Regions from separate parts of the Turicibacter sp. TJ11 genome, predicted to be linked through region 1. Evidence: a T-box and tRNA genes for the amino acid it is inferred to sense, from the RefSeq annotation. Region 1 holds a T-box; the other holds one or more tRNA genes.

Evidence for each region. The T-box of region 1 lies ahead of serS (serine--tRNA ligase). A T-box ahead of a tRNA ligase gene usually reads a tRNA of that ligase, here a tRNA-Ser.
Region 2: it has a tRNA-Ser gene. The T-box ahead of serS (serine--tRNA ligase) is inferred to sense a tRNA for this amino acid. The anticodon was not compared.

What each region holds. Positions count from the first base shown of each region.
Region 1 is NZ_CP069349.1:2,086,875-2,104,090, forward strand. Features, by position in the region: gene tetB(P) (tetracycline resistance ribosomal protection protein TetB(P)) at 1-1,001, opposite strand, end outside; gene tetA(P) (tetracycline efflux MFS transporter TetA(P)) at 985-2,247, opposite strand; gene JRC48_RS09980 (IS1380 family transposase) at 2,811-4,118, opposite strand; gene rlmH (23S rRNA (pseudouridine(1915)-N(3))-methyltransferase RlmH) at 4,814-5,293, opposite strand; gene JRC48_RS09990 (CxxH/CxxC protein) at 5,373-5,546, opposite strand; gene JRC48_RS09995 (MBL fold metallo-hydrolase) at 5,558-6,346, opposite strand; gene serS (serine--tRNA ligase) at 6,652-7,926, opposite strand; T-box leader at 7,993-8,229, opposite strand; gene gyrA (DNA gyrase subunit A) at 8,320-10,812, opposite strand; gene gyrB (DNA topoisomerase (ATP-hydrolyzing) subunit B) at 10,847-12,775, opposite strand; gene recF (DNA replication/repair protein RecF) at 12,735-13,871, opposite strand; gene yaaA (S4 domain-containing protein YaaA) at 13,887-14,105, opposite strand; gene JRC48_RS10025 (ISL3 family transposase) at 14,349-15,644, shown strand; gene JRC48_RS10030 (DUF951 domain-containing protein) at 15,744-15,938, opposite strand; gene JRC48_RS10035 (mechanosensitive ion channel family protein) at 15,931-16,875, opposite strand; gene JRC48_RS10040 (ParB/RepB/Spo0J family partition protein) at 16,893-17,216, opposite strand, start outside.
Region 2 is NZ_CP069349.1:1,831,874-1,849,089, forward strand. Features, by position in the region: gene phoU (phosphate signaling complex protein PhoU) at 89-754, opposite strand; gene pstB (phosphate ABC transporter ATP-binding protein PstB) at 773-1,525, opposite strand; gene pstA (phosphate ABC transporter permease PstA) at 1,540-2,706, opposite strand; gene pstC (phosphate ABC transporter permease subunit PstC) at 2,706-3,611, opposite strand; gene JRC48_RS08825 (substrate-binding domain-containing protein) at 3,821-4,720, opposite strand; gene JRC48_RS08830 (cell wall metabolism sensor histidine kinase WalK) at 4,882-6,219, opposite strand; gene JRC48_RS08835 (response regulator transcription factor) at 6,209-6,904, opposite strand; RNA gene ffs (signal recognition particle sRNA small type) at 7,013-7,108, opposite strand; gene tadA (tRNA adenosine(34) deaminase TadA) at 7,160-7,630, opposite strand; gene JRC48_RS08850 (heavy-metal-associated domain-containing protein) at 7,724-7,936, shown strand; gene JRC48_RS08855 (metal-dependent transcriptional regulator) at 8,091-8,456, opposite strand; tRNA gene JRC48_RS08860 (tRNA-Ser) at 8,917-9,009, opposite strand; gene JRC48_RS08865 (thymidine kinase) at 9,072-9,674, opposite strand; gene JRC48_RS08870 (LD-carboxypeptidase) at 9,834-10,754, opposite strand; gene JRC48_RS08875 (M20 family metallopeptidase) at 10,771-11,952, opposite strand; gene JRC48_RS08880 (MerR family transcriptional regulator) at 12,132-12,899, opposite strand; gene JRC48_RS08885 (hypothetical protein) at 13,147-13,473, opposite strand; gene rpmE (50S ribosomal protein L31) at 13,644-13,853, opposite strand; gene JRC48_RS08895 (UDP-N-acetylglucosamine 1-carboxyvinyltransferase) at 14,035-15,294, opposite strand; gene JRC48_RS08900 (fumarate hydratase) at 15,643-16,482, shown strand; gene JRC48_RS08905 (Fe-S-containing hydro-lyase) at 16,498-17,028, shown strand; gene JRC48_RS08910 (NADP-dependent malic enzyme) at 17,055-17,216, shown strand, end outside.

The DNA of each region.
Region 1 (17,216 bases):
CCCACTTGGAAACTTGTAAGTCCATATAAAATACCTATATCCCCTGCTTCTATCCTCTGTGCTTCAACAACTCCCCCATTTTCTAACCTATTAATTTTCTTTACTTTTTCTGCTATCTCCTTATTAGGTACTTGAATTTTATCTCTTACAGATATTTTTCCTCCAAATAATCTTACATAAACCTTCTTTTCATTTTTACTTGTTCTTTCGATTTTAAATACTACTCCAGATAAATCACTTTCACAATCATCACCTGCAAATGGAAAATAACTACAAATTCCATCTAATAAGTCTTCAACTCCAAGTCCAATTGCTGCCGCACCACAAAATACTGGATATAGACTTCCTTCACTTGCATATAATGAAAGCTTTTCTTGTATTTCTTCTTTATCAGGTTCTATTCCACCAATATATCTTTCTAAAAATGCTTCGTCTAAGTCTGATAAAACATCAATAGCATCATCATTTATCATGCATGTATCAAATAGTTTTTTTATATAAACAGCTTTGCTTCCTACATCATATACTTCTTGTAATCTAACTACTTTATTGGACATATTCTTCTTTATATCTTCAAATACTTTATTGAAATTTGCCCCAATTCTATCTAGCTTATTTACAAAAATTATTGTTGGAATGTTTAACTCCTTTAATGTCTCAAATAATATTCTTGTTTGTGACTGAATACCCTCTACTCCTGATATAACTAGTATCGCTCCATCTAAAACACTTAATGAACGTTCAACTTCCGAAATAAAATCCACATGTCCTGGAGTATCAACAATATTAACCTTGACATTATTCCAATTAAAAGATATGGTTGATGATTTAATGGTAATCCCTCTCTTACGCTCAAGCTCCATAGAATCCGTCTGTGTATTGCCTAAATCAACTCTTCCAACTGATTTTATAGCTCCACTATAATATAATAAGTTTTCTGTTATAGTTGTTTTTCCTGCATCCACGTGTGCTACGATTCCTATATTAATTATTTTCTTCATAATCAATACCTCCAACTCTATCAACCACCTTTTTATCCATTATCATAGCAACAATATATAACACTAATACCGGTGTTACTAATAACGAAGTACATGCTATACCCATACTCACTGAAATATTTGTAGCTATGATTCCTATAATTGGTCCACCTAAAATTTGACCTAAGGAATTTATTTGTCCATTTATAGAAAGTACAGTAGATCTGGCCTTGTCATCTATATGTCCATTAAGCCATGCACTAAATATAGGTTCATTTATAGTTCTAAAGGTACTTGTCGCTAAATAAGCTATTAGCATTAAGTTAAATCTTTTTGTAATAGCAAATATGAACATAAATGATATATAAAATATATTTATACATAATAACAGCTTTCCATTTTTATTCTTATCATCATCCTTAAGCTTCTTTTCCATAAAATGCATTACTATAGCACTCAATATCATTCCTGCAATTCCAAAAATTCCGAACCAAGTCACTGGTTTAAGGTTTCCAAGTTTAGGAAGCATAGTATCTTGTAAAAAATGCATATTAGAAAGTCTATCATAACCTTCACTGGATAATCCATAAAATAAAGTTACTGAAAGCAAAATTATAATTATAGGTTTATTTTTTATAAATTTAAGACCAGATTTAAAGGTATATCCCATCTTTTTAAAAGTATTTAAATCCTCTGGAGCAGATGATTTAAAATTATTTTCTGGCATATATAACCATAAAAATAATGCAAGAATTATAAATAAGACTCCACTAACTATAATAGGTAGTCTTACAGATAAATTAGCTATTACAGTGCTTAGTACTATTCCAATAACCGATCCTATCTGTCCTGCTTGTGCTCCCTTTATATAAATTTTATCCAAATCTTTATCTTTCTCTTCTTCCGCAATCCAAGCTTCAACAGATCCACTAATAAAAGTAGAACCTAATCCCCATACAATCTGTGCTACAAGTACGAAAACGAAACTAGAAATAGAACCTTCTAAAATAAATCCCACTCCTGTTAAAACTACACCAATAACAATAGATAGTTTACGACTGTACACATCTGCAACTATTCCTGTAGGAATTTCAAATATAAAGCATGCTACTTCTAAAGTAGTTCCAACAAGTATAAGCTGAAGTGGATTTAAATGCACCGTTTCAATGTGATACACTATCATAACTGTAGCTACTAGTGAAAAACACATTGCTGTAATAGCTGAAAATAATAAATAAGTTTTATATGCTGAAAGTTTATTAACCATTAATAATCACCATCCTAGTATTTTTAAAAAAATTTATTTGTTTTTCATAATCTTCATATTTAAATATATAAATCATCAAAATAATCTCCTTAAATAAAAAAAGTTGTAAGTGAACATAATTCACTTACAGCCTCATAATTATATAACCTAAATATAAACATGAAATATACAACTTTAATTTATATAACTTATGATTAAGCTATGCAAATTAAAGTCTTATATCATATCTATAAATATAGTAAAAATAGGCATAAAAATACCGTGTTTAGAACACAGTTTTCCTATTCTTCAAATAAAGATGTAATATGCTCATTATAATACTGATTATTTTTAGAGTACACAAATAGACATGGTAATATCAATATTATTAATCCTGAATTATTCATGATCATTCAAACAAAGCTGTGGGTAGACTAAATTTTAGCCTAAACCACAGCTTTTTATCGTTTTGATCTTAAATTTGGGTAAATTAATACTCCAGCTCCCTAAAAAAGGGTAGACTCCCCCCTTGGTGATGTGTTTCTCTAAAAAATATTTCGTTTTCAAAGAACGAATCCACTCACTTACTCTAACTGAATCAACTGGATCGTTTTTAAACAGTGATGAAAAATTTCTTTGTAGGGATAGTGACTACAGAGTTTGAACACGATTCTTCGTGATTGTTTCACTCGTTTTGCAGCGATTTTAATGAGTTTAGTGCGTAAGGTTTCAATCTGCATCTTAGAAAACTCATGAGGTAACGTTAATCGTCTGAATCCGTTGATGAGATTGTAGGCTAACACCACGAGTTGAATTCGGTTGACATTAGTCATCCAGTATTTATGACTCACTTTATCCATTCTAAATCCATTTTTACACTCTTTGATATAGTTTTCCATCGTCCCACGTTTAGCGTATAGGCTAACAACCATCTCTGGTCTTGTTTCCATGTTCGTCACTAAAAATAAATAATCGGGAATGAGTTCACCTGCTTTTCGTCTCACTTGAACAATGACACGTCTTGGGTGATTCCAACTCTTTGCCTGATAGTCAAACTCCCCATAGAATTGTTGAGAATATTGAAGCGAACACTCTTCGAAAAAAACATCCGTTACTTCTTTAGCTAAACGATAGAGAGTGGCATTTGCCTTTAAACGGATCACATAGTTTGTGTTTAACGTTTCGCATAACTTATAAAGTTCTTTATGAGCAAATCCACTATCTCCGCGAACGAGTCGATAGCTCGATGGAAACTCCTTTTGATAGCGTGATAATAAGGGACCAATAAAAGAAACGATATTCCTTGAAGTATAGACATTCCCCGCACGAAGCTCAACTTTTAAACAGTCTCCAGTCATTCCATCAAAAACCATGAGGGGATGAAACCCTTGGGCTTGATAATGAGCATTAAAGGCATTCCCATATTGATGACCATAGGTCTGAAAATGAGTGGAATCCACATCAAAAATAAAATGATTAGGAGCTTCGACTTGATAAAATTGCGAAAGGAGTTTTTGATTGATGAGTTCAAATTGCTTACTTGTTTCCTGCGTCAATCGATGAGTAAAACGAGATAAAGTTGGTTGAGAAGCTAACGAGGGCTTATCAAGCAAAGTTGTCAATAAAGGTTCAACTCGCAATTCATCCGCATCATCAGCGCAGTGGTAACCGGCAATCGTTTGAAAGATTTGTTGAAGACAAAGCTCATGATTCGTATGAGTTCGAATCGCTTGATCAGTTTCTAAATGAAAATGTTGTTTCAATAGTTCTGGAAACTTCACGTGATGCATAAATTCTTGGATTAATAAAAGTCCTGCATCCGACGTTAAATCTCCACCTTTAAAATTAAATTTAATCTTTTTATTGAAATGAAGTTGGTCTTGATGTATCATAAAAAAGTAATCTCTCCTTAAATATGTTTTGGTTTAGCAATTAAAACGATATCAAATGAGAGATTATTTTCATAGCAAAATGCTTCACTTAAAAGGTGAAATAAAAAATAGATAAAAAGCGTTGATTCCACTAAGGACTCAACGCTTTTTACATTTTTATGGTGAATAATTTAGGTTAATAATTGTTTCTACCACAAATAAACCTTGAGTTATCCAAGATTTTTTTCATATACTTTTTAAAATAATCCTTATTCAGTTAGTTTAGTTAAAAACTACCTCTTTGCGCATATTTACATCTCCTTTACATTTATATTTTTCATGTTTATATTTTAGTATAATTACATTATATATAAACTTTTATTTTTTTCAATACTTTTATATTCATATTTATCCAAATTCAATTGAAACTTTATTACTTCAAATAACTTATATACACAAAAGAATAACTACTAACTTTAACCTAAATCTGAAATGAATATAAAAAATATATTTGTGGAATGTTTTACAATTTCTTTCAATACTATAGATTAGAAAAAACAAATTCTAATTTGCTGAAATAGGTGAAAAACGAAGAACCTATGAATAAAACTACAATAACCTACAAAAATTCAAATTTTAGATTTTTGTGAGTTTCATTGCAGAATTAAAGCAGACCTACCTTTCATTTATATATCCAATTTTGGTAAAGTTCGCACTTACTTGTGATACGGTTCATTATTATTAATTCGATACGCACGATAAACTTGCTCAAGTAAAATTAATTTAAATAGTTGATGAGGAAATGTCATTTTAGAAAAACATAGTTTATAATTCGCACGTTTTTTGACTTCATCAGCTAACCCCAATGATCCACCTATAATGAACGCCACATTACTATCACCACTTAAAGCTAATTGACTCAATTGTTTAGCAAATTGCTCTGATGTTTTCATTTCACCTTGTAAATCCATCGCAATAACATACATATTATCTTTAATCTTAGATAAAATTTGTTTTCCTTCTTTATCTTTAATCAGTTCCATCTCACGATCTGAAGCATTATCAGGTGTTTTTTCATCTGGTACTTCAATCATTGTTAATTTACAGTAGCGAGATAATCGCTTCGAAAATTCTTCAATTCCTAGCTTGATGTATTTTTCTTTAATTTTCCCAACCGAAATAATAGTAATATTCATTAAAAAACCTCCAATACATGAAAAGAAATTCCCTGATAGGTAGGGAATTTTTTATTTGAATTCTAAAGTTTAATATTTTTTAGAATGAATCATCCTCATCAATCATCATTCCCTCAATAATCTTATAAACAGCTGCATTTTCACAATGATGACAACGATGCTCAATTTCTACTTCTACTAAAATGGGTAATTTCCCGTGTTCATCTAAAAAATGATCCATTGATTCTTCAATATGTTCTAAACAACTATACATACCTATTCCTCCTATAACTTAATCACTTTTGATGGATGCATCGCATAAGTCATATGTAAATTTAATTTATTTAAATCAATATTCTCTTCTTTTAAAATGTGACGCACTGTCATTTCAGCTAAATCAGGTAAATTTGCTTCTTGGCTTAAATGAGCTAAGTAAATATGCTTTGTTTTTTCTCCAATAAGCTGACTCATTGCATATGCCGAATCTTCATTTGATAAATGACCACAATCATCTAAAATTCGTTGTTTTAATGACCACGGACGATTGCACATTTGCAGCATCTCAACATTATGATTGGTTTCCATAATATATGCATCAGCATTTTTCAAGGTTTTTAAAATGTCACCCGTAATATACCCGGTATCTGTCACATAAACTAACGTTTTTTCATCTTTTTTAATCATATACCCCACTGGATCAACTGCATCATGAGAAATTCTAAATGGCATAATACTTAAATCTCCAAGATGATACCAAACATCTTTTTCAACTGCCATTACCTTTTCAATGCCTGGTTTAATAATATTTTTACGATACATTTCATCAATTGTTTTTTGGGTTGCACAAACATTTAACTTCCACTTTCGTGTACAAACCCCAACACCTTTTATATGATCAGCATGCTCGTGAGTAATTAAAATATGTTCAATCTTATTCTCGTCGAATCCACTTTTTTTAATCAATTCCTGTAATTTTTTCAAAGACAATCCACTATCAATTAATATAGATGTTTGTTCTGTTTCAATAATTGTAGCATTTCCTATACTCCCACTAGATAATACACAAACCTTCATTCTATCACCTATTCTTCTATCAAAAAACTTTAGTTAAGGTCTTAATTTCATCTTTTAAGCTAGCTTTTTGTTTCGATGATTCATTTTAACATGTTTACTTAAATGAATCTAGTACAATCCCCTATCACGTCACAAATTAGCAAAAAAAGAATCTAAGACTTAGATGAATTTGATGAAAACAATCTATATCAAACTAATAATAAAAGTTTCGTAGCACTGATTAAAATAGAGCTTTTTTGATTAAGTAATGACATCATTTCCATAATAAAAAGAGTACTAAGTGTACCCTTTTCATTTTAAAAAAATTATTTAATAACTTCTAAATTACGCATATAAGGACGTAATACTTCAGGAATCACGATGCTTCCATCAGCTTGTTGATAGTTTTCAATAATAGCAGCCACCGTACGTCCGATTGCAAGACCTGATCCGTTTAATGTATGAACAAATTCTGGTTTAGCTTTTGCATCACGACGGAACTTAATATTAGCACGACGTGCTTGGAAATCTTCAAAGTTTGAACATGAAGAAATTTCTTTATACTCATTATATGATGGTAACCATACTTCAATATCATATGTTTTAGCTGCTGAGAATCCGATATCTCCTGTACATAACTCGATCACACGGTATGGTAATCCTAATAATTGTAATACTTTTTCAGCATTTGCTGTTAATGTTTCTAATTCTGCATAAGAATCTTCTGGTTTAACAAACTTAACTAATTCTACTTTGTTAAATTGATGTTGACGAATAATTCCTCGAGTATCTCGTCCAGCTGAACCAGCTTCTGCACGGAAACATGGGCTATAAGCTGTATATTTAATTGGTAATTGATCGGCATTTAAGATTTCATCACGATGTAAGTTAGTCACTGGTACTTCAGCCGTTGGAATTAAGAAGTAATCCGTATCTACTAATTTAAATGCATCTTCTTCAAATTTCGGTAATTGTCCAGTTCCTGTCATACTTGCACGATTAACGATAACTGGAGGTAAAATTTCAGTATATCCATGATCTCCAGTATGTAAATCTAACATAAAACTGATTAAAGCGCGCTCTAAACGAGCTCCTAATCCTTTATAAACCGCAAAACGGCTTCCTGTAATTTTTCCAGCACGTTCAAAATCAATAATATCTAACTCTGCAACTAAATCCCAGTGTGCTTTTGGTTCGAAATCAAACGTTGTTGGTTCTCCGTATTTACGAATTTCAACATTATCTGTTTCATCTTTCCCAACAGCGATTGTTCCACATGGAACATTAGGAGTTCCTAATAAAAGATTTTTAATTTCTTCATCAATTAGACGTAATTGCTCATCTAATTCTTTAACTTTTTCTCCAACACCGTTCATTTGGGCTAATAACTCAGAAGCATCTTTTTTCTCACGTTTATACTGTCCAATTAACTTAGATACTTCATTTCGATTAGATTTTAATTGTTCTACTTCTAAAATAATGTTTTTACGTTTTTCATCTAATTGTGTAATTTGATTTAAATAGCTAAAATCTCCACCACGTGTTTCTAAGCGAGCAATAGTTCCTTGTAAATCTTCACGTACTCTTTTTAAATCTAACATGTTTCTTTCCTCCTATTTATTAATTTTGATTAGTCATCCTAGAAAATAAAAAAGTCTCATCCCTATATTAGGGACGAGACTTAACCCGCGTTGCCACCCTAGTTGTCCACAATTTTGTTCCACGTAGAACAAAATTGTGATACCACTTACAAAGATAACGGTTAGACCGTGAATGAATACTTATAAAAATGTTCTTCATTCCACTCCTAGGTTGATTTCTAATTACTTATACATCAGTTTGCACCACCCACTGACTCTCTACAGTATGAAGTAAAAAGTACTATTCCTAATCAATGCTTTTTTATTTAATTGTAATATAGCATTATCTATTTTTTTTGTCAATATTAGTATATCTTGTGTTTCTTTTTATATGCGCATAAGACCTTATTTATTTTATTCTTCTGTTACTACTTGATCATCTGTCACAACAGTTTCTTCAGAAGAAATTGTTAATTCCTCTGTTTCTTCGTGTTCAACGACAGCAACACTTGATACCGCTTGATCATCTGAAAGACGAATTAATTTAACACCTTGCGTTGCACGTCCTGTTTGTGAAATTTGACTAACTGGTGTACGAATAATAATTCCCTTATTCGTTACGATTAATAAATCTTCATCACCATTTACAGCTTTCATAGCAACTAATGTACCATTTTTCTCAGTAATGGTTAGTGTTTTAACACCTTTTCCACCACGACTTGTTTTACGATATTCTTTAATCGATGTACGTTTACCAAATCCGTGTTCTGTTACAACTAAAATTTCTTGATCCATTGTGACCATTTCCATACCAACAGCAAGTTCATTTTCATCAAGATAAATTCCTCGAACTCCGGCTGCTGTACGTCCCATTGGGCGGACCTGTGTTTCATCAAACCATACAGCTTTTCCACCACTTGATGCAATAACAATATCGTCATTACCTGACGTTTTTCTTACACCAATTAATTCATCATCTTCACGTAAAGAAAGTGCGATTAAACCATTTGTACGAATGTTGCTAAATGCTGCTAACGTTGTACGTTTAACAACTCCTAAACGTGTCGCAAAGAATAAGAATTCATCTTCATTAAACTCTTTAACCGGAATGATTGCACTAATATACTCATCTTGTGCTATTTCAATAATGTTTACAATCGGTAATCCTTTAGCAGTACGTCCATATTCAGGAACTGTATAAGCTTTTTTCTGGTAAACCTTACCTTTATTTGTGAAGAATAGTAAATGATCATGAGTTGATGTCGATAATAACTCCTTAACATAATCATCATCATGTGTTCCCATTCCTTGAACTCCACGTCCACCACGATTTTGTGAACGATAAGTTGAAATTGGTTGACGTTTAATATATCCGTTATTCGTTAACGTAATGATGACCTGTTCTTCTGGAATTAAATCTTCATCTTCTATATCAAAATCTGATCCTCGAACAATCTCTGTACGACGTTCATCTCCATGCTTTTGTTTAACTTCTAATAACTCGTCACGGATAATTTGATGAACGCGTGATTTATTCGCTAAAATCTCTTTTAAATCAGCAATTAAAGCCACTAATCCTTGATATTCTTCTTCAATTTTGCCACGTTCTAATCCTGTTAATCGACGTAAACGCATCTCTAAAATAGCTTTCCCTTGTCGATCAGATAACGAAAACTCTGACATTAATGCGTTTAATGCTTCTTCGTCATTAGATGAACCACGAATAATCGCAATAATTCGGTCGATATGATCTAATGCAATACGTAATCCTTCTAAAATATGAGCACGATCTTCTGCTTTATTTAAGTCAAATTTTGTACGACGAACAATGACTTCAACTTGATGTTTAATGTAAGCAGCAATTACTTCTTTTAAATTTAAAACTTTAGGTTGCCCATCTTGAAGAGCTAACATATTAATCCCGTAAGAGACTTGTAATTGTGTTAATTTAAATAAATTATTTAACATAACCTGTGGATTAACATCTTTACGTAATTCAATAACAATACGTGTTCCCTCACGATTTGATTCATTACGTAAATCTGTAATTCCATCGATACGTTTTTCTTTTACTAATTCTGCAATTTTTTCGATTAAACGTTCGCGATTGACTTGATAAGGAATTTCTGTCACTAGAATTGAATATTTCCCACCATGTCCTTCAATGATTTCACATTTTGAACGCATCATAATCGAACCGTTTCCTGTTTCATAAGCAGAACGGATTCCTTTTGTTCCTAAAATTAAAGCACCTGTTGGTAAATCTGGTCCTTTAATATATTGCATTAATCCTAAGACATCGATTTCTGGATCATCCATATAGGCTAAACAACCATCAATAACCTCAGATAGATTATGTGGCGGAATATTAGTTGCCATCCCGACCGCAATTCCTGTTGTCCCATTCACTAAAAGATTAGGGAAACGTGCAGGTAACACAATTGGTTCATGTTCTTCACCATCAAAGTTTGGTCGATAGTCAATCGTATTCTTGTGGATATCTCGCATCATTTCCATCGATAGTTTAGACATTCTTGCTTCGGTATAACGCATCGCCGCCGCTCCATCACCATCGATAGAACCGAAGTTTCCGTGTCCATCAACTAATGGATAACGATAACTGAAATCTTGCGCCATACGAACCATTGCATCATAAACCGATGAATCTCCATGAGGGTGATATTTAGCAATAACATCCCCGACGATACGGGCTGACTTTTTATATGGCTTATCACTATGCATTCCTAAGTCATTCATCGAATATAAGATACGACGATGAACAGGTTTTAAACCGTCACGAACGTCCGGTAAAGCACGTGATACGATAACACTCATCGCATAATCAATGAATGATGTCTTCATTTCTTTTGCGATGTTATGTGGCTTAATTTGATCATATGCAGACATTTTCGTTCCTCCTTATAGATGTAGTTGCCTCCAATTAGATATCAAGATTTGTAACATATTTAGCATTAGCATCTATAAATTCTCGACGTGGCTCGACGCGATCACCCATTAAAATATCAAAAATTTCGTCAGCCTCAACAGCATCGTCAAGTGTTACTTGTAATAATGTACGTACTTCTGGATCCATTGTTGTTTCCCATAGCTGTTCAGCATTCATCTCTCCAAGCCCTTTGTAACGTTGAACATTTGGTCGAGGAGTTGCTGGTAAAGACGCCATTACTGCTTCTAATTGTTCTTCTGTATAAACATACTCAATACGTTTTCCTTGAGCGATTTTAAATAACGGTGGTTGAGCAATATAAACATATCCGTTCTCAACTAAAGGTCTCATATAACGATAGAAGAATGTTAATAATAACGTACGAATATGCGCACCATCGACATCGGCATCGGTCATAATCACAATTTTATGATAACGAGCTTTTGAAAGATCAAATTCATCTCCAACTCCAGTTCCGATCGCATGAATCATACTTTTGATTTCATTATTAGCATAAACTTTATCAATACGAGCTTTTTCAACATTTAAAACTTTACCGCGAAGAGGTAAAATCGCCTGGAATTTATTATCGCGTCCTTGTTTTGCTGATCCTCCGGCAGAATCTCCCTCGACAATAAATAGCTCTGAAATATTAGCATCGCGTGATTGACAGTCAGCTAACTTACTCTTAAACCCTAATGACTCAAGAGGTGACTTACGACGAACCATTTCACGCGCACGTTTTGCAGCCATACGAGCACGAGCCGCCATTAATGATTTTTCAATAATTAGTCTCGCTGATTGTGGATTTTCCATTAAGAAACGCTCAAATCCTTCTGAAAAGACATTATCAGCAATACGACGAACTTCGCTATTTCCTAACTTTGTTTTCGTTTGTCCCTCAAACTGTGGATCAGGATGCTTTGCAGAGATAATAGCCGTTAATCCTTCACGAATATCTTCCCCGATTAATGCATCATCACCTTTTAATAGATTTAACTTCTTCGCATAACTATTAATAATACGTGTTAATGCTGCACGGAACCCTGCTTCATGTGTTCCACCCTCATGTGTATTAATATTATTTGCGAATGAATAAATGTTTCCGGCTACCCCCGTGTTATATTGCATAGCAATCTCAACACTGATTCCATCACGCTCACCTTCAACATGAATGACTTCTTCGTGAATGGCTTCTTTATTTTTATTCAAGAAGCGAACATACTCACTAATTCCACCTTCATAATGGAACTCATGACGTTGTGGTTTATCTGAACGAAGATCTTCTAACGTGATTTTTAATCCCTTGTTTAAAAAAGCTAATTCTCGAATACGATTACGTAAAATATCATAATCATAAACCGTTGTTTCAGTAAAAATTGTCGGATCCGGTTTAAATTTAACCTCAGTACCAGTTGAATCAGCCTCACCAATCACATGTAACTCATCTATAGGCTGACCTTTTTCGAACTGTTGAAAATATTTTTTTCCATTACGGCTAACCGTAACTTCTAAATGTTCTGATAACGCATTAACTACTGAGGCCCCTACCCCATGTAATCCTCCAGAAACTTTATATCCGCCACCACCGAATTTTCCTCCGGCATGTAAAACAGTATAAACTGTTTCAACGGTTGATTTTCCGGTTTGCTGATGAATATCAACTGGAATTCCGCGCCCATTATCTTTAACAATAATCTCGTTATTTTCTGTAATCGCAATATTAATTTCAGTACAATATCCAGCTAAAGCTTCATCGATTGAGTTATCAACAATCTCCCAAACTAAATGATGTAATCCACGTCCACTTGTTGAACCGATATACATCCCAGGGCGTTTTCGAACGGCTTCAAGACCTTCTAATACTTGAATATTACTAGCATCATACTGTTGTGTTTTCGATACTTCTTGCGTCATTCTGATCACCTATCCTAATCTTGGCATTATCAATGGTAAAAATATCAGCTAATTCAATGACATTTTCATCAATTCCATCAATATTAGTTGTCGTTATAAAGGTTTGAACTTTATTTTTTATCGTATTTAATAGTTGTGTTTGACGTGCATCATCTAGCTCACTTAAAACATCGTCTAACAACAAAATGGGATACTCATTTAAAACTGAATAAATCAACTCAATTTCGGCTAATTTCATCGATAACGAAGCTGTTCGTTGTTGACCTTGTGATCCAAATTGATGTGTATTAACGCCATTAATTGAAACACTAAAGTCATCTCGATGCGGGCCTAAACTAGTTGATCCTAATTGAATATCCTGATCATATAGATCTTTATATTTTTTAAAAATATCTTCTTCATTTAATTCGATATTTTTAAATGAATTGACATAATTTAAATTAATTTCTTCTAATTGATTTGAAATTTCACCGTGAACTTTCTTAGAAAAAGTCTCTAACTTTTTTAAAAATTCAATTCGATGATTTAATACATAAACAGCGTGTGGTACTAACTGTTCTGTTAAAACATCTAAAAGTAACTCATTCGTACGATTCACACGTAACTGTTTAAGTAATTCATTACGTTGCTTTAATAACTTCGAGTATTGACCTAAGTGATATAAGTAAGTTGGGGATAACTGTCCAATTTCCATATCCATGAATCGGCGACGATATTGAGGCCCCCCCTTAACTAAAGATAAATCCTCTGGTGCAAACATCACCACAATTAACTTTCCAACATATTCACTTAATTTCTTTTGATCCACTCCATTATAATTTGCTTTCTTACCTTTTTTAGAAATAATTAAAGATAAATGCAACTCATCAACAGCTCGCGTAATATCTGCCTCAATACGAGCAAAATCTTCATTAAATAAAATGAGCTGCGAATCTTTACTTGTTCGATGTGACTTCGTCGTTGATAGAACATAAATCGATTCGATTAAGCTCGTCTTTCCTTGTGCATTATTTCCAATGATAATATTAATATTCTTCTTAAACTCTATAGAAGCATCTTGGTAATTTCTAAATTGCTTCAGTGATAATCGATTGATAAACAATGAAAATCTCCTTTACTATTCAGCCACAATAATAAACTCACCAAATTCTTCAATCGAAATAATATCTCCTGGATATAATTTACGACCACGGCGGTTATCTTGCTCATTATTAATAAAGACCGGAACTTCCTCTAAGAAGAACTTAACACTGCCACCACTTTCAATTAAATTCTCGAACTTTAAAAACTGTCCAAGAGTAATAAATTCACTTGTAATATGTACTTCAGTTCGCATATTAATCACCTTTTTCTTTCTATATATATTATAGCATATTTTACATTTTTTTAACACGTTAATCCCAAATAAAAAGCGCTCAAATCAACGATTTGAACGCTTTTTTGGTTCTATAATATTTGGTGTGGGTGATTCCCACACTTCTTTTATTTGGAATAAAAAATAAGTATAAAAAAAGAGACATCACGTCCCAAATTCTATACCATGTAATTGACCAAAAAAAAACACGAAAGGATTGGGTTTATGTCTCACAATAATTGTATCTTAACTTTACTCGATTTAAAAGATAAAAATATTACTTTTTCAGAAAATTGGATGAAAGATGTTCAGATTAACGGGATCCGCTCTAAGGTGATTTCTGGTATCCTCTCTTTTCAACCGACTCATTGTTACAACTGTGGTCATCTCTTTGACTCACAAATCATTAAACACGGCTTCAAAACCTCTCGTATTAAGATGATGAAACTCTCTGGCTTTGATACCTATCTCGATTTAAAAAAGCAACGCTATAAATGCCGTCATTGTGATCGTACCTTTACGCTTAAAACCTCTCTTGTGGAATCTAATTGTTACCTTTCTAATCCCCTTAAACAAGCTATTTTCCTAGAGGCTAGCCATAAAAAATCCGAGTCAGATATTGCCCGTGAACTCAACGTATCCCATTCAACGGTCAATCGGATCATTCATACATCGTACGAGCAACAACCCCTTCATTTTAACTCTCTTCCAAAGGTGCTTTGTTTTGATGAGTTTAAGTCGGTCAAATCAGCGGAAGGGGCTATGTCATTCATTTTTTGTGATGCTTCTAATGGGAAGTTAATTGATATCGTTGAAGACCGTCGTCTAAGCACTTTAAAACCTTATTTCATGCGATTTTCTAAGGAGGCCCGTGAAGGTGTAACTCACGTTGTTATTGATATGTATGCTCCGTATATGACACTCATTAAAGAGGTGTTTCCCAACGCTAAAATTGTTTTAGATAAGTTCCACGTCGTTCAACTTTTATCTCGTGCCCTCAATAAAACTCGTATTCGCTTCATGAACCAAAACAAAGAATTCTACAATAAATTCAAACATTATTGGCGCCTTTTATTAAAAGCCCAAGAGGATATCCATTCTACCCACTACTTCTATTCTAACTGTTTCAAAAAGCAGATTTCTCAACAAGAAATCATCGACTTTTTACTCGCTTTAGATCCTGAATTAAAAGCGACTTATGACTTCTATCAAACCATCAAACAGGCCATCAAACTTCGCAACTTTGATGCTTTTCATCATGCCATTCAAAACCCCTCTGACTTACTTTCACCTGAAATGAAAACAGCTTTAAAAACATTAACTAACTACCAAGATTATATTAAAAATACGATTGAAACATCTTATACCAATGGAGTGCTTGAAGGGATTAATAACAAGATTAAAGTGATTAAACGCATGGCCTTTGGATACCGTAGTTTCTATCATTTCAAAGCTAGAATTTTGATTATCCATAAGTACACCTTTGAACAAAAAAATAAAAGGAATCAAACTGCTCAATGAGCAGCTTAATCCCTCACGATTACAGGTATAAAATTTCTTCACCCACACCAGTTGACAAAGAGCCGCTTTTTTTCACTTTAAAAATAATAATATTTAAGTCTATTGTGCAGGCTCTAAAACCTTCTTCATTTTTTTCTTAAATTGGGGTCGTGGCATCATTAAAGTACGCTCACAATGACAACATTTAATTTTAATATCTGCTCCTAAACGAATAACTTGCCAACGATTCGTTCCACAAGGATGTTGTTTTTTCATTTCAACAATATCGTTTAAACCAAATGTTACATTATTCATTTGATCCACTCTCCTCATTTTTTTGATAAACAACCATTTTAGAATAAGGAATTTCAACATTCTCACGATCAAAGGCTAGTTTAATTAATCGGCGTAATTCTCGTTGAATATACCACTGTTTTAATGGCTCAACTTCTGCCGTCATACGGATGACAACAGATGAATCAGCAAGCTCTTGTACGCCTAAAACTTGAGGCATTTGTAAGATTTCTTCATATTGATCAAAAGCTTCTTGCCCCACACGCTCTAAAACAGAAATAGCTTTATCTAAATCAGCCTCGTAAGCAATTCCAATATCTAAAAGTGCTTGTCCATTTGAAACTGAATGATTGATAACTTTACCTATGTTACCATTTGGAATAATCACCGTTTCACCTGTTACGACGCGAATTTTAACCGAACGTAATCCGATTTCCGTTACAGTTCCAGTGTTTCCGTCGATTTCAATAAAATCTCCAACTGAGAATAAATCTTCAAAAATGATAAAAAAGCCCATTGTAATATCATCTAGCATACTTTTTGCTGCGAATCCAATCACAACAAAGATCCCACTTGATGCGATTAATAATTTATCGAGTGGCACAAAGATTGATAATAGCCATAAGATTGTTAAGATGTTAATCGTATAACGCCAAATATTTAAAGCTAAACTTTCAAAAGTTTCTTTACGTCTTTCTGTTCCACCTGTCACTTTTTGAATACGTTCAATATTCACCGCAAATGCTTTTTTGATCAAATTTTTAACAAAACGGCGAATAATTGACATAATAATTAAAACTAAAAGAACACTAATCACTTTAAATCCGATATTCACTAATATTTCATTCAGTCGATCCGTTGCAATGAAATTTTCGATTTTATCAGCCAGTACTTTATTGACTGACGATAAGTTTAATTGGATTTTTTCTAGTACCTGAGTCAGAAAAAATGCATTCAAATTGTTCACTCCTTAGTCTATTCTAACCCCATCATTTCGAGTAAACGATTTAAGTCATCCATTGTCACATAATCAATAATGATCTGACCTTTTCCTTGTTTTTCTTTAATCTTCACCTTTGTTCCGAAATAAGACTTCAAATTAGATTCCACGTACTCTAAATGTGGGTTTAATTCCTTTTTAGGTTTCTTTTCTTCAGGTTGCTCTGCTCCAACTTGTTTAACAAGTTCTTCTAGTTCACGCACTGAAATCTGTTTTTCTTTAATAATATTGGTTAATTTTAAAACTAATTCTTCATCTTTTAAACCTGCTAAAACTTTTCCGTGACCTACTGAAATTAC
Region 2 (17,216 bases), 260 kb from region 1:
AAACTTATTATTAGTCTAGCTTGAATTTTTTAATATAGACTAATTGGATTCAAAAATAAAACGCGTAGATCATTCTACGCGTTTTATTTTAATTTAGGTGATAGCGACGTCCTTTTAGAGCATATAAGATTTCTTCTGCAATATTTGTGATGTGATCTCCTGCTCGTTCAATGTACTTATTAATTAAGATAGCATATGCCGTTCCAAAAACTTTTCCGTCAACTACCTGAATGTGAGTAATTAAAGACGCAAGAAGTTCATTATACACTTCATCGACTTGCTTATCCATGTCAGCCGCCTCTTTAATTTTTGTTTTATCTTCTTCTCTTAAGCCTTCCATCACAAGTTTTAACATTTGAATCACAAGTTCTAACATGTGGACAAGTTTATCAACGTTTTTCTCATAGTGTTCAAGTGATTCATTTTGTTTAATTAAGATGATATATTCAGCTAAGTTTTTGGTGTAATCAGCAATTCGTTCGTACTCAGTTGCTAGTCGCATGACCATTAAAATTTTACGTAAATCACTTGCTACTGGTTGCTGACGAATAATAAAAATTGTAGCTTCTTCCGTAATATCTTCTTGTAAGTCATCAATGTCTTGATCTTGTTTAATGATTTGTAAAGCAACTTCTAAGTCTAATGTTTTTAATGCTTTTAATGTGTTTTCATAAGACTGAACGGTTAAGTTTGATAATTTTTCCACACCTTGAAGTAAGGCTTCATAATCGGTTTCTAATTTTGTCTTTTTCATTCCAATTCCCCTCCAATACTATCCGAATCTACCGGTAATATAGTCCTCTGTTCGCTTATCTTTTGGATTAGTGAATATTTTATCTGTATCATCAAATTCAATGAGCTCTCCCATTAAGAAGAATGCCGTTTTGTCCGAGATACGTGCGGCTTGTTGCATTGAGTGAGTGACAATAACAATTGTGTATTTTTCTTTTAATTGTTGAATTAACTCTTCAACTTTTTGAGTAGCAATTGGATCTAAGGCTGATGTCGGTTCATCCATAAGAATGACTTCTGGTTCCATGGCAATGGCACGAGCGATGCATAAACGTTGCTGTTGTCCTCCTGATAATCCCATGGCTGATTTATTTAAACGATCTTTGACTTCATTCCATAAGGCCGCTCCACGAAGTGACTTTTCCACAATCTCATCTAATTTTTTCTTATCTTTAATTCCTTGGCAACGTGGTCCGTAAGCGATATTGTCATAAATACTCATCGGAAAAGGATTAGGTTTTTGAAATACCATTCCGACACGTGTACGTAATTTCATCACATCAATGTCTGAATAAATATCATCCCCATCTAATGTGACACTTCCTGTAATTTTGACCGTTTCAATTAGATCATTCATGCGATTTAATGTACGTAAAAACGTTGATTTCCCACACCCTGATGGTCCAATAAAAGCTGTCACTTGACGCTGTGGAATTTCTATATTGATGTGATGTAAGGCTTGGAAGTTCCCATAAAAAAGATTTAAATCTGTGACGTTGAATTTATGTTGCATTCCGTTTCACTCTCCTAGTAGTTTGCTTTACTGAATTTTTTAGAAATTAAACGTGAGATTAAATTTAAAGTAAAAACAATCATCAGAATAACAATTCCGATCGCTGCTGCCATTTCAATGTTACCTGATTCTTTAACTTCAACATAGGCACGTACTGTTAATGAGGTTCCTGTTTCAAATAACGATAAATTACCACTTGTTGGATTAATCGGTAGCTTAGCAAATGTTCCAACGGTGAATAATAAGGCTGCAGATTCTCCAATCGTACGCCCAATGGATAAGATCACTCCGACTAAGATACCTGGAATAGCGCTTGGTAAAATCACTTTAGATAACGTTTGAATTTTATTGGCACCTAGTCCATATGATGCTTCTCGATAGCTAACAGGAACTGCTTTTAAAGCTTCCTCTGTTGTACGCATCATCGTTGGTAATAATAAAATCATTAAAGTTAATCCCCCAGATAAAATAGACATACCAAGCTTTAGTGTATTTGCAAAGATTAACATTCCAAACAATCCATAGACAACGGAAGGAATTCCTGATAAAACCTCAGTAGCAAAGCGAATCATATTCACTAACTTTCCTGGTTTCGCATATTCAACTAGATAAATAGCTGCTAATACCCCCACCGGTGCTGAGAACAATAAAGCAACTAAAATTAACATTAAGGTTGAAATAATCATTGGGAAAATCCCCCCACCAGGTGAAACGACTTTAATCGTTAAATCATCACTTTCATTTAAAACTTCGATAATTTCGCTACCTTTAGTCTTATGATTAATTTTTAACCTGGATGAATCACTGTTAACTTGTTCTAGTTGATATCCTTTTTTAATTGGAAATGCTTCGCCTGCGTTATTTTTTGCAAGCTTTACAGGAGAATTTTCATCAATCCAAATGACCTCGTAGCCATCCTCATTTGCTTCAATCGCAATTCCTAAATTTTCTGAAAATAATGCATCACTTGATAATGAACTTGGTGCGATATATGATTGATCACTGCTAATATTGACATATTGAGTTTGTGACTCATAATTATTTAATAAAAAGTCCCATGAAATTTTTGACCATCCGTTTGAAAAAATAAAGACAATAATCATAATTAAAATTCCAACGGAAAAAGCGGCTGATAGCCAAATAAGACCTGTTAATAAGTTATCTTTTAATTTTCGAGACATTAACGATCACCTGCCTTTTTTTGAATACGTGATAAGACTAAATTAATGATCATAATAAAGATGAATAGAACAACAGCTGTTGAAAATAACATTTGTTCATGAAGTTCAGCTGCATATCCTTGTTCTAAAGCAATATTTGTTGTTAATAAACGGACGTGATCAAAAATCGTTTTCGGAAGTCCTGACTCTGGATTCCCCGCTACTAAAATAACTGCCATTGTTTCTCCAATCGCACGTCCAATCCCTAAAATCACTCCAGTTAAAATCCCTGATTTCGCTGCTGGTAAAACAACTTTAAAGATCGTTTGCATTTTTGATGCTCCTAAAGCTAATGACCCCTCTTTATAGCTTTTGGGAACAGCACGAATAGCTGTTTCAACAACCGCTACAATCGTCGGTAAAATCATAATGGTTAAGACGATGATGACGGCTAACAATGAATCTCCCGACGGATAAGGTGAAATTTGCTTAACTAACGGTGTAATAACAGCAAAACCAAAAACTCCGTATAAAACGGATGGAATCGCTGCTAATAATTCAATAGCTGGACGAACAAGATTGGCTAATGGTTTAGGGGCCACTTCTGCAATAAATACAGAAGTTAAAATCGCAATTGGAACTCCAATTAAAATAGCTCCAAGTGTCGCTAAAATCGAGCTAATAATCATATACCCAATTCCGTACTCTCCGCTTTGAGGGGTCCACTTTAATCCGGTCAGAAAATCTAATAAAGGATACGTTCCGAATTGATTACTTGGAATAAAGGGTGATAATCCTTTTCCAAAAATAAAAATAATAATTAATGAGACACTAAGAACAGCAAAAAGTGCCGCCATTAGAAATAACCCATGAAAAAATTTCTCTAAAAACACGCGTTTACGATTGAGCGTCATGTCTTTTTTCATACCAAACACCTCGTTTTATTTCAAATTGATCAATACTATTTCGTTATATCGTCATTGTAGCACCTCAACTTGAAAAACACTGGTTTATTAACAGAAAATTAACGGTTGTTAACAATTTCTTAACATTTCTTTTTTAGCATCCAAAAACTAATGTCATCTCTGTTCTTTACATAAAAAAATCACCAACATAGTTGATGATTTTTTTATCTTTATTGATCTAATTCTGACCACTCATTAATATTTCCAGTATAAATATTTTTAATTTGATCTTTAGTAATATCTGAAACCTCATTTGATGGATTGACTACGACTGCAATTCCATCTTTACATAATGTTGTTACTTCTAGTCCTGACTCTAATTCAGACTCTTTAATTTCACGAGAAGCAAATCCTAGTGTATAAGTTCCATCAATGGCATTTTTTACTCCTGTTCCTGAACCCGTTGCATCATATGTATAAGTAACATTCGGGAATAAAGCTGTAAATTCTTTTGCTAATTCTTTAACAGCCTCTTCTGTTGAAGTTGAACCTCCCATAATAATATTTCCAGATAAGTTTTCATATTTTGTCACATCAAAAACTTCAGCATTTTCTGTATCAACGATCGTTCCTTTTGATTCTAAGATTTCTAATCCATCTAATGATGAAGTAAACTCAATAAATGCTCGTTCAACATCTGTTATATTTTCTTCCATATACACCATTTCAAATGGACGTGAGACAGCGTATGTTCCATCTAAAACATTTTGAGCCGTTGGTTCTACCCCTTCAACCGTTAATCCTTTAATTTTATCATGATTTTCTTCTAAGGTTACAAACGAAACGTATCCAATTGAAGCATCATTTCCCGCTACGTAAGTGGCTACCACGCCATTTCCATCTTTGATCGTCGCATTAGCTGTTAATGGTTCTTGGTCTTCTCCATTAAATCCGATGATTTCTTCAAATGCTGAACGTGTTCCGGAACTCGCCTCGCGACTAACGACGTCAATCGCCCCTTGAACGACCTCCGTTTGATTGGTTTGCTCTGAATTTTGATTGCTTGATCCACAAGCTGTCATTGAAAATGTCACTGCTGCTACTGCAGCTAAACTTAATAATTTTTTCATAATCTTCATTCCTCCATGACTTCCTCTGTCTTCTTGATAAACTAATTTTAATATAAATGAATGATTTGAATATTAATTTTCTGTTAAGAAACAGTTAAATTATGATTAATATTAGCTTGCAATTCATCAACCATTTTATACAAAAAAGAAGTAAGCTTAGCTTACTTCTTTTGTTTTTCGGGTAATGTGACAATAAATCGACTTCCCTGATTAAGTTCACTTTTAACCTTTATACTTCCTCCATGCGCCTCAATTATTGATAACACGATAGATAATCCAAGTCCTGTTCCACCCGTGTGTCGTGATCTTGCTTTATCCACTCGATAAAAGCGCTCGAAAATATGCGGAATATCTGCTTTAGGAATCCCAATCCCTTGATCGATGACTTCAACCTCAATTATTGAACTACGCTGCCTCAGTTTGATTGTAATAGTCGTTTTCTCACCTGAATAATGAATGGCATTAGTCATTAAATTAAGAAAGCAGTGTTGCAATCTAATATAATCCCCCTGGACATAACACGTTCCTGATGCTTCAAGCGTTATTTTTTGATTTTTTAAATTTGCAATATTTAATGTTTGAACAATACAATCTGTTAATAATTCATTTAAGCAAATCTGATCCGTGTTGTGTTTGATTTGATCATACTCATAACGATTAATTAGAAGCAAATCTTTAACAAGTTGCTCCATCCGATTGTTCTCTTCTTTAATGATATTTAAAAACTCATCGCATGCCTGTGAGTCATTTTTGGCACCGTTAATTAAAATCTCCGTACAACCTTTAATTGCGCTAATTGGTGTTTTAAGCTCATGTGAAACATTTCCAAAAAACTCTTTTTGTAAGATCTGATATTTTTTAAATTCCGTTATATCATGAAACAATACAACAGCCCCATTAAAATCTTCATTCTCATTAAAAATAGGATGAGCTGTTGAATTGTAATATTTTTGATTAATTTCTAGTTGTTTTTTTCTGGTGGATTCACAAATAAGTGCATCTTCAAGAATTTTACGTAACGGTTCATTTTTAACATCTTGAAACGTAATCTTTTTTAAAGCTGACATATTGACCCATTCTTTGAACCGATTGTTCGCATATTCAAGCTCTCCATTAATATTTAAAATAACCATCGGATCTTGAATACTATTTGTAATAATACTAATAATTTGCATATTTCGACGATTTCTAAATTCTTGTTTTTGAATAAATCTCATTAATTTATTGTATTGAATTCCTAAAATCTCTTGTTGTTCAATAACAAGTGGAGCAATATGACTCCAGTCTTTATGCTCTTGAATACTAGCAGCTACTTCATCATAACGCTTCAATTGATTTAAATAAGTTAACGAACGTTTATACTGCATCGTCATTAAAATAAGTAAGATAAATAAAAATAAAAGAGTCACTTCACTATCTTGTTGACTATAAAGATTAGCCACTAATAAAAGAGTAAAAACAATATAAAACGAGATGAGTTCATGTCGGCTATCTATCATTTGTTTCGTCCTCTAACATATATCCAACTCCACGAATTGTCTTAATTTTAATGCCATATGGTTTTAACTTATCTCTAATTTTAAAAATATGAACATCAACAATACGTGTATCCCCGTCATATTCAAATCCCCATAATTGATCAAGTAAAATATCTCGAGAAAGAGCCTTACCTTTATTTTTAATTAAAAATTCGAGCAATTCATATTCTTTTAAGGTAAAGTCAACCACTTGCTCATCAACTAACACCTCAAAACGACTGCTATCTAATTTAATTTGTTGATAACTTAAATACATTTTATTCTCTTTAGCTGATAAAACATCTTTACGTCTAATAATCGCTTTAACTTTAGAAACCACTTCCCTTGAGGAAAAAGGTTTCGTCATATAGTCATCGGCCCCCACATCTAAGCCAAGCACACGATCGAGTTCATCATCACGTGCTGATAACATGACAATATAAGTGGAATTTCCATGTTGACGTAATTCTTTACACACTGAAAATCCATCACGCTTTGGCAACATGATATCAAGCAGCATCACATCATATTGATTTGCTAATGCTTTTTGTAATCCTTCTTCTCCATCAGAAGCTAGATCGACTGAAAATCCTGATTGCATTAAGTCATATTGTAAAATACGTTGAATAGAAATTTCATCTTCTACCACTAATACTTTTTTTCCCATCAACTAACACCACCAAAATCAAATGTAATTATGTTTATTTTATCATAATCCTCTTATCGCTTCTGTTAATTTTTTGTTAATGACTATCGATAGAAATAAAAAAACTCCCCTTTGGTACCCTTACTCACATAAAACTAAATGCTTAAGGCTGCTACATTCCTGTCCTGACCTGGTTCACACCGTCCTATTGAATAAGGGTACCAAAAGAGAGTTTCAATTGATACACGTTCAGTATATCAATTTCACCCTTGATTGTCAAGACGCTGTTGCTTTTTTTTTCTGTCTTAACTCTCTAAAAAAATCTGATAATAACTTACCACACTCTTCTTCTAAAACACCTGAAATAACCTCACATTGATGATTAAACTGTGATTCATTAAGTAAATTATAAATTGTTCCACAGCATCCACCTTTAGGATCTTTTGCTCCATAAACAACTGTTGGAATTCGAGATTGAACGATTGCTCCAGCACACATTGGACAAGGTTCGAGCGTGACATACATGATACAATCTTCTAATCGCCAAGATCCAATCACTTCATTTGCTTTTGTAATCGCAAGCATTTCGGCATGAGCATTTGAAAGTTGAATTTTTTCTCTTAAATTGTGAGCTTTTGCGATAATTTGTCCATCTTTGACAATCACAGCACCAATGGGCACCTCTCCAATTGCTTTAGCTTTATTAGCTTCTTCGATGGCTTTTTGCATAAATAAGATGTGCTCCATAATAATCACCCGTTATTTATTCTTTTTTAATTTATTCTATGATAAAATAAGTTTGTTATCAAGACTAAATAAAGGAAGTCTGAGGTGAGGATGATGGCTAAAACATTTATGCTAAATGTGGAGAATTTAAGTTCAAATGAAGATATCGAAAAAATTAAATCTTATTTTGAAACAAATTTAGAGGGTGTGGAAAAGTTAGATATCAATCTTTCTTTAAAATTAGTTTCTGTTCATTATAATGAAGGGATTGGTTCCCCGAAATATATTTTAGATGCATTCAACCACTTAGGTTATACTGTTCGTTAAAGCGATCTTTTAACAAGTTTCACTATTTTTCATATTTTATAATGACTTATTTTTCTTAATTTAAAAGAGATTATCCACAGATAATCTCTTTTTTTATTGATCGTAAATATTTTTATCAATAAAATGCCCAAAGATTGTATCTTAAGCATTCACTTTAGTTTTTTAACATTTCTTTCATTCTTTCAAATGTTTCCATACTAATGACATGTTCAATGCGGCAAGCATCTTTATCCGCTAATTGTTCATCGATTTGTAGCGTTTGAATTAAAAATTGTTTAATGAGACAATGACGTTCATAAATAGCCGTTGCTTGATTATGACCCATTTCAGTCAATTCAATTTGACCATTTTTTTCAATCGTAATCAATCCCGCTTTTTTTAAAATCCCCATCGCTCGACTAACGCTTGGTTTTGAATAGTTCAATTCATTAGCGATATCAATCGAACGAACAAAACCATTTTTTCTATTCAAAATTAATATTGTTTCTAAGTAATTTTCACCCGACTCTTGTAATTTCATATACCCACCCAATCTCAAAATTTAAATCTATCATTATTATCTCTAGTTTAACCACGATCGTCATCCCCAAAACAAACCATACTTTTAAAACTATATTGTTTCAAAGAAAATCAATAAATAACAATGATTAAAAGTCTTGACGATTTACACGTATTTAAATTGATGAATCGTTAATTTATTTCATCAAACGTCTATTAAACGAAACGACATTACTTCTAGTGCAAACCTATATTCAGTATTTCTTTCATCTTATCATAGTTTACTTCTTACATTCAACTTTTATACTTTGATCGATTGTCTCCTTCTAATAGCAAATCAATGAAAACTTATCCACAGTTATTCATTTCAAATAAAAAAAGGCTTCTTCTGAAGCCCTTTTTTGTACCCTACTATTATCACGATATTTTTTTACAAACAATAAAAAAAAATCACACGTAATGTGTGAATTATTATCTTGTTATGGCGGAGGAAGAGGGATTCGAACCCCCGCGACGCTTTCACGCCCTGTCGGTTTTCAAGACCGATCCCTTCAGCCGGACTTGGGTATTCCTCCGTATCAACAATATAGATTATATCGATTTATAACTATATTGTCAATGATATTTTAAAATTTTTTTATTTTCTTAATCCTAAATGGTCTGGACGATCTTTAATTTCATGACAGTGACGACAACGTGGCTCGTAAGCCTCTTTCGCTCCTACTTGAATAATTGGATCAAAATATGAAGCGGGTTGTCCATTAATTAAACGTTGTGAACGTGTTGCAGGTGCTCCACAAACACTACAAATCGAAGTTAACTTCGTCACAAATTCTGCTTTTGTTAATAAGGTCGGCATCGTTCCAAATGGTTCTCCACGGAAATCTTTATCTAGACCCGCAACAATGACACGAATTCCTTTATCAGCTAAATACTCAACGACATCAACAATGTTTTCTTCAAAGAATTGAACTTCATCGATGGCAACTGCGTATGTATCTTCTTTAATATAATCTAAAATTTCAACTGGGTGTTCAATTGGGATTGATGGCATTTTTAATCCACTATGTGATACGACTTCATCTTCACTATAGCGATTATCAATAACTGGTTTGAATAAAAAATATGGACGTCGAGCAAAATCTAATCTTTTTAAACGGCGGATTAATTCCTCGGTTTTCCCTGCATACATACTACCACAAATTGCTTCTACCCAACCTTCTTGTCGAACATCATACATTCTATGAACCCACCTTTCAGTCTATCTGACATTTATCTATTTTATCTAGCAAAATTTGAACAGCTTGATAATTATAACAGATAATTATTTAAGGATTCAAGCGAACATTTTATTTTCTAAATGTTTTCTAAACCACGTAAAAAAAGACGATAAAATCAGTTACGATTGAATCGTCTTTTCGTTTTTTCGACTACATCCTTGTTGAATGGATAAGCTATTGGTACTTGAATCTAAAGTCACATAAGCCCCTAATGGCAAAGTGATAATTGGATTGCAGTGTCCACTAGGAATATTATATGCCACAGGTTTAGTACAATCTCTAAACGTGCGTTTTAGTAATTTATTCGTTTCATGTTTATCATAGACGTTGAAATCTCCTAGAATGATTCCCGCTGCATCACTCACCTTTCCACTATAAATGAGTTGAGTGAGTAAGCGATCAACTGCATAAACGGGTTCATTGACTTCTTCAATAAATAAGATTTTTCCGCGTGTATCAATCTCATAAGGTGTTCCAAGTGTTGAGCAGATAATCGTTAAATTTCCACCCACTAAAATCCCTGAGGCTTGGCAAGCATCTTTATTATAATAAGGGACATCAATCAAATCAAATTCTGTTTCTCCCATCAACGTTTCTAAAAAATGATTCGTTGTTGTTTCATTTTTTAAAAGTAAATCTTTAATCATCGGTCCATGATAAGTGATTAGATGATGATATTGATTTAAAAATAAATGAAGATAAGTCACATCACTATATCCTATCAGAGGTTTTGGATAATTTGAAAATTTAAAATTTTTAAAATGAGGGATAATTCGATTACAACCATATCCTCCTCGCATACATAAAATGGCCTCTACTTCATCATCAGCAAACATCATCATAATGTCTTCTGCCCGCTGTTGATCGGATAATCCTGCTAAATATTCCTGGCCTTCAAAGCAACTTGGAGCAATAATGACATCAAAACCCATTTCTTTTAATAGCTCTTCCCCTTTAAATACTGTTTCACTTTCTAAAGGGCCTGAAGGTGCAACAATCGCAATCTTTCCTCCCCTTTTTAATGGTTTTGGTTCAATCATGCTCTCTTCCCCCCGATTATTGTTGTAATAACTGAAGTGTCGCTAACACTTGTAAACAGACACCAATTTTTATTGCTTCTTCGTCAACATTAAAAGTGTCTTCATGTAAACTAGCTTGTATTCCATTCTCTAAGTTAGCCGTTCCTAGGTTATAAAAACAAGAAGGTACTGCCTGTGCAAAATAAGCAAAATCTTCAACTCCTAAACTTGGGTGTTCTAAAATAACAATTTTGTCTTCACCTAAAAGTTTCGTTGCTGTCTCAATCACAGAATCAGTAATCACACGATCATTTATCAGTGGTGCATATCCTTCTTCAATCGTTACTTGAGCATTTCCCCCAAATGCTTTAGCTGTATTTTCTACAACCTCAACGATTCTTTTTTTCATAAAGGTACGTGTTTCTTGATCAAGTGTTCTTAATGTTCCTCGAACGGTCACTTGATTACAAATCACATTCCCTGCACTTCCCCCCTCAATCATTCCTAAGCTTAAGACCGCTGATTGAAAAGGTGATAAGTTTCTACTCACTAAACTTTGTAACGCTGTAATTGTATGAGAGGCAATCAAAATAGCATCTATTCCATCTTGTGGATAGGCCCCGTGTGCTTGTTTTCCATGAATCGTTAGTGTAATAGTGTCACTAGCTGCATGACACTTCCCGTAGTGAAATCCGACCTCACCAACACTTAACGTTGGACGAACATGAAGTCCTAAAACATGATCAACTTTTGGGTTTTCCATGCACCCCGCTTCAATCATCGGTTTTGCTCCACCCACAGTTTCTTCTGCTGGTTGAAAGAATAACTTAACATTCCCGTTATACTCATTTGCTAGTTGTTTTAAGATATAGGCGGCTCCGAGTAAAATAGTCGTATGAACATCATGTCCACAAGCATGCATTTTTCCAGCATACACCGAAGCATACGGAACCCCTGTTTTTTCTTCAATCGGAAGAGCATCCATATCCGCTCTTAATCCGATCGTTTTATTTCCTTGTTGTCCCTTAATCAATCCAACAATTGCCGTCTCTCCAATTCGTTGTGTTACCTCTATATTCCACTGCTTTAAAAAATCTAAAACTAAAGCTGATGTTCGATATTCTTCTAAACCAAGTTCAGGATGTTGATGTAAATCTCGTCGAATACTTACAAGTTGTGGATAAATCTTTTCTACCATCTCTTGCACTCTTTGATACATCTTTAATCCTCCTATCTCATAAGATAGTTCATTATATGCTAGTAGTGCTTTAAAAAATGTATAGTCAACAAGATATTTTTCTCCCTCATAACATAAAAGAGTAGAAAATCGTTAAGATTTTCTACTCTTTCTCAAACTATTTAGCCTTCTTTTTAGTTATAGTATTTAACATCAGGTCTTTATTTCTCATAAGAAGTATAGAATAAAATAGCATCACATAAAAACTGAGCTGCTCCTTTACCAATTGCATCATCATAATAGGCGGTAAATCGCTCATCAGCAACATACATTTGCGCTAAGCCTGCATGAGCTTCTTTGCTATAGCTTGGCCACGTATACATTAACCAACGATGATGCATTTTAGCCACTTCTTGCGCTAACTCCCCTTGGGGATCATGACTTTTCATCGCTACACTTAATTGATTTAAAATATTTTCTCCAAGTTCGTTCATTTCCTGGAATGTTTCTTCGCTTAGATGATAAAATTTTTTATTAGCTGCTTCTATCCTTTCATCACCATAAGATTGGCGAAGTTCATCTCCGTATTTTTCTTCATTTTCTTGAATCATTTGTTGTTTTAGACCTTTAAATTTTTCTTCATTACTCATTTGTTTCTCTCCTTTTTTAGAAGAAATGGTTAATTTAATCGTTTCGATAACTAAATCTAATTGCGCTCTTTTTTCAAGCAATTTATGATAATGATTTGTTAAAGCGTTTAGTTCATCATAAGATGGATCGAATAAAATCTGCTTAATTTCATCAATTCCTAAATCAAGCGTTCGATAAAATAAAATCTGTTGTAATCGGTCAACTTCTTTTGATCCATAAATTCGATAGCCTGATGAACTTAGACGTTTAGGCTTTAAGATACCCACTTCATCATAATAACGTAATGTTCGCGTACTAACTCCCGCTAGGTGAGCCAATTTTTGAATCGTATATTCCAAGGTCATCACCCCTTACCTGTTTATCTTACTCATTAACGTAACGTAAAAGTCAATCCTAATTTTTAAAAAAACTGCCCTTTAAGTAAAGGACAGTTTTTTTATTGAACTAGATAATAAGTGAGTATCATTGGATACTTATTCATCATCAATATAAATGATGTGGATAAGTTTATTATCTTAACATTTTGAAAAAAGATAAAAGAATTCCATTTTATTAAAGAATACTTGTAATTAATAGGATCGCTAATTATTCACTTTGTGTCATAAGTTCAATCCTAATTAATAACTCATTTAAGTGATCGCTATTTACATTATAAAAACTTCCCTCTTCATCTCGATAAAACCAATCAGCGTTTATATTTTCTACATTCGCTATAAGATCATATGAAGAATTCCAATGCATAAAAGTTTCGATTGATTTATTTAAAATCAACTGTTGAAGACGTTGTTTTGACCATATATAAGATAAGACTAACTGTTCTATATTTTTTGAATCATCAACTAAACGATCAACAGCAATCTCTAACTCATCCTGTTCAATTAATGATTTGATTGTTTTTGTAATATTTTTCATTTTTTTATTCCTTTCAATGTTCATGAACTATTTTTAATAAGCTTTCTAATATAATAGTTTTATTTTATACATTTTGTTCCTATATATACTAAATTCAGGTGCTTATTAAATAATTCACTTAAAAAGAATAAAAAAAACACCACACATAAGGTGGTGTTTTAAAATCAAAACTATTTAGTGTTGATTCCGTATTTTTTGTTGAAGCGTTCGATACGTCCATCAGCTTGAGCGAATTTTTGACGTCCTGTGTAGAATGGATGACAGTTTGAGCAAGTGTCAACACGAATTTCTTTCTTAACAGATCCGCTTTCGAATTCGTTTCCACAAGTTGTACATACTACGTTAATACGGTTGTATTCTGGATGGATTCCTTGTTTCATTCTAGTTCACTCCTTCGGCCCTGATTAGTTCTTTAATCAGAGAAAGTCTATATATAACAATAGAATTATACTAAATTTAAACTACTCGTGCAATAAAAACTTTCGGAATCATCAAATTAAAATTTAACATTTCATATAAAATTAGTTAAATATATGACGTATTTTATGATTTGAGTTTTTATTATTCAGTTACCGTTTCACGCCAAACTTTAGCACCAATATTATTTAGTTTTTCTTCAATATTTGAGTAACCACGATCAATATGATATGTATTTCCGATTTCAGTTATACCTTCTGCAATTAAACCAGCGATGACTAATGACGCACCTGCACGTAAATCAGTTGCTTGAACGCGAGCTGCATGTAATTTCGTAGGTCCTTGAATAATAGCAGAATTTGCTTGAACTTTAATGTTAGCTCCCATTTTATTTAACTCAAAGCAGTTTTTAAAACGATCAGTATAAATTGTATCGGTTACCATTCCAACACCTGTTGCTTGTGTTAATAAAGTCACTAATGGTTGTTGTAAATCTGTTGCAAGTCCTGGATATGTACTTGTTTTAAAATCAACAGCTTTCATTTCTTTGCGACCACGTACAATCACATGATCCGCATGCACCTCAATATCTACACCCATCTCACGTAATTTTGCAATTAACGCTTCTAAATGATGAGGGATAATATTATCAATTTTGACTTCTTCACCCGCTACTGCGGCTAAAGTAATGTATGTTCCCGCTTCAATACGATCAGGAATAATCGCATGACGTGTTCCATGAAGTGATGACACTCCTTGAATACGGATTTCACCCGTCCCTGCTCCTTTGATTTTAGCTCCCATACTATTTAAAAGATTCGCTAAATCAATGATTTCTGGTTCTTTAGCCGCATTTTCAATCACAGTTGTTCCTTCGGCTTTAACAGCAGCTAACATAATATTAATGGTAGCTCCTACAGAGGCAAAATCTAAATAAATTTTAGCACCTTTTAATTGTTCAGCTTTTAAGCGAATAGCCCCTGCTTCTTGTGTAATCGTTGCTCCTAACGCTTCAAATCCTTTTAAATGTAAATCAATGGGACGTGGACCTAAGTAACATCCTCCTGGCATTCCAATGACTGCTTCTTTGAATTTTCCAAGTAGTGCTCCCATAAAGTAATATGAAGCACGTAATTTATTAACAGCACCTTCTACTAACGGTGTATTGATTAAGTTTGTAGGATCTATAATTAACTCGTCATTATCTATTTCATATGTACCATTTAATTGCTCAATCATCATACCTAGATGCTCAACATCAACAATTTGTGGAACACCTTCTAAAATAACTGAAGAATCAGCTAAAATGGCCGCAGGAATTAAAGCAACTGTACTATTTTTAGCACTATCAATTCGGACAGTTCCATTTAATGGACGTCCTCCTTCTATTTTAATCACTTCCATCGACGCTCTTCCTTTCTGTTTTACAGCAATACCTATTGTATTATATCAAACTTTAGCCTAAGTTGTTAAAGATATTTTTACCTTTTATAGTGCTTAATACGCAAATTTTTCAAATTCTTATAATAATTAATTATTTTTGCCCCATTCGACACGAAATCGCTTTTTATTTTCAATATTTTATCTATCAGTAAATCAGCTTTAAATAATAAAATAATTTTCAATTACAATAATCTCTAATTTATCTTAAAACACAACATCCATTTTTACCAATTATAACTTCAATCGGCTTTTTCTTTTCATCTATTGTCATTTACTGTAAAATATTAGATGTTAGGAGGGAGTTCATTCATGCGAAAACTTGAAGTATCAAGTCTAATCTCTAAGATTGAAGCCATGTGTATTGATGCAAACTATAATGTCAGTCCGACATTAATGGACACGTTAAAACAAGCACAAAATAGTGAAACATCTGTACTTGGAAAAAATATTTTAAGCCAAATCATTAAAAATGATGAAATTGCTAAACAATCACAAGTTCCAATGTGTCAAGATACTGGAATTGCTGTTGTTTTTGTTGAAATCGGATCTAATCTTCAACTCATCGGAAATCTAGAAGAAGCAATTCATGAAGGAATTCGACGCGGTTATGAAAAAGGTTATTTAAGAAAATCAGTCGTAAAGCATCCACTGAATCGTGTTAACACAAAAGATAATACACCTGCTATTATTCATTATCAATGGACTGAGGGAGATCAACTTAAGATTACGCTTGCGCCTAAAGGTGCGGGAAGTGAAAACGTAAGTGCTGTTAGTATGTTAAAACCTTCAGATGGTTATGATGGTGTAAAAAAATTCGTCTTAGATACGATCTTAAAAGCGGGAGGAAATCCTTGTCCACCGATTATTGTCGGTGTCGGTATCGGCGGGAACTTTGAAAAATGCGCCCTTCTTTCAAAGCAAGCTTTAATGCGCCCAATAGACGATGTCTCATCCGATGACATCTGTGCTCGTCTTGAAAAAGAATTATTAACTGAAATCAATAACTTAAATATTGGACCAATGGGATTTGGCGGACAAACAACTGCTCTTGCGGTTAAAGTGAATGCCTATCCATGTCATATTGCTTCTTTACCTGTAGCTGTTAATATTCAATGTCATGCTTCACGACATGTGACAGAAATTTTTTAAGGATAAAGGATGAAGATGATGAAAATTAACTTACCGTTAACGAAAGAAATCGCAAAAACATTAAAAGCTGGGAATTTGATTAAATTATCTGGGGTTATTTATACAGCACGCGATGCCGCTCACAAACGATTAATTGAACGTCTTGAAGCTAATGAACCCTTACCATTTGATTTAAAGGATAGTATCATTTATTACGTTGGACCAACCCCTGAAAAACCAGGTGCTGTCATTGGATCAGCAGGACCAACGACGAGTTATCGAATGGACGCCTATACTCCTACACTTTTAGACTTAGGTTTAAGAGGGATGATTGGTAAAGGGCCTCGAAATTCACTTGTTATTGATGCTATGAAACGTAACGATGCTGTTTATTTTGCCGCTGTTGGTGGTGCAGCAGCACTTCTTGCGTTACACATTAAAGAAGCAGAAGTTATTGCATTTGATGATTTAGGAACTGAAGCGATTCGCCGCTTAGTTGTAGAAGATTTTCCTGTTATCGTCGCAACGGATTGTCATGGTAACAGTCTTTATTCAACTCAAAACTAATTGTAAAACTATTTGGAGGATAGATTATGGATGTTTTTGAACAATCATTAGAGTTACACGCAAAGGCTCGTGGAAAAATCGAGATTCATTCTAAAGTTAAAGTAGAGTCAAAAGAAGATTTAAGCTTAGCTTACTCTCCTGGAGTTGCAGAGCCTTGTCGTGCCATTGCTTCTAATGAAGACGACGTA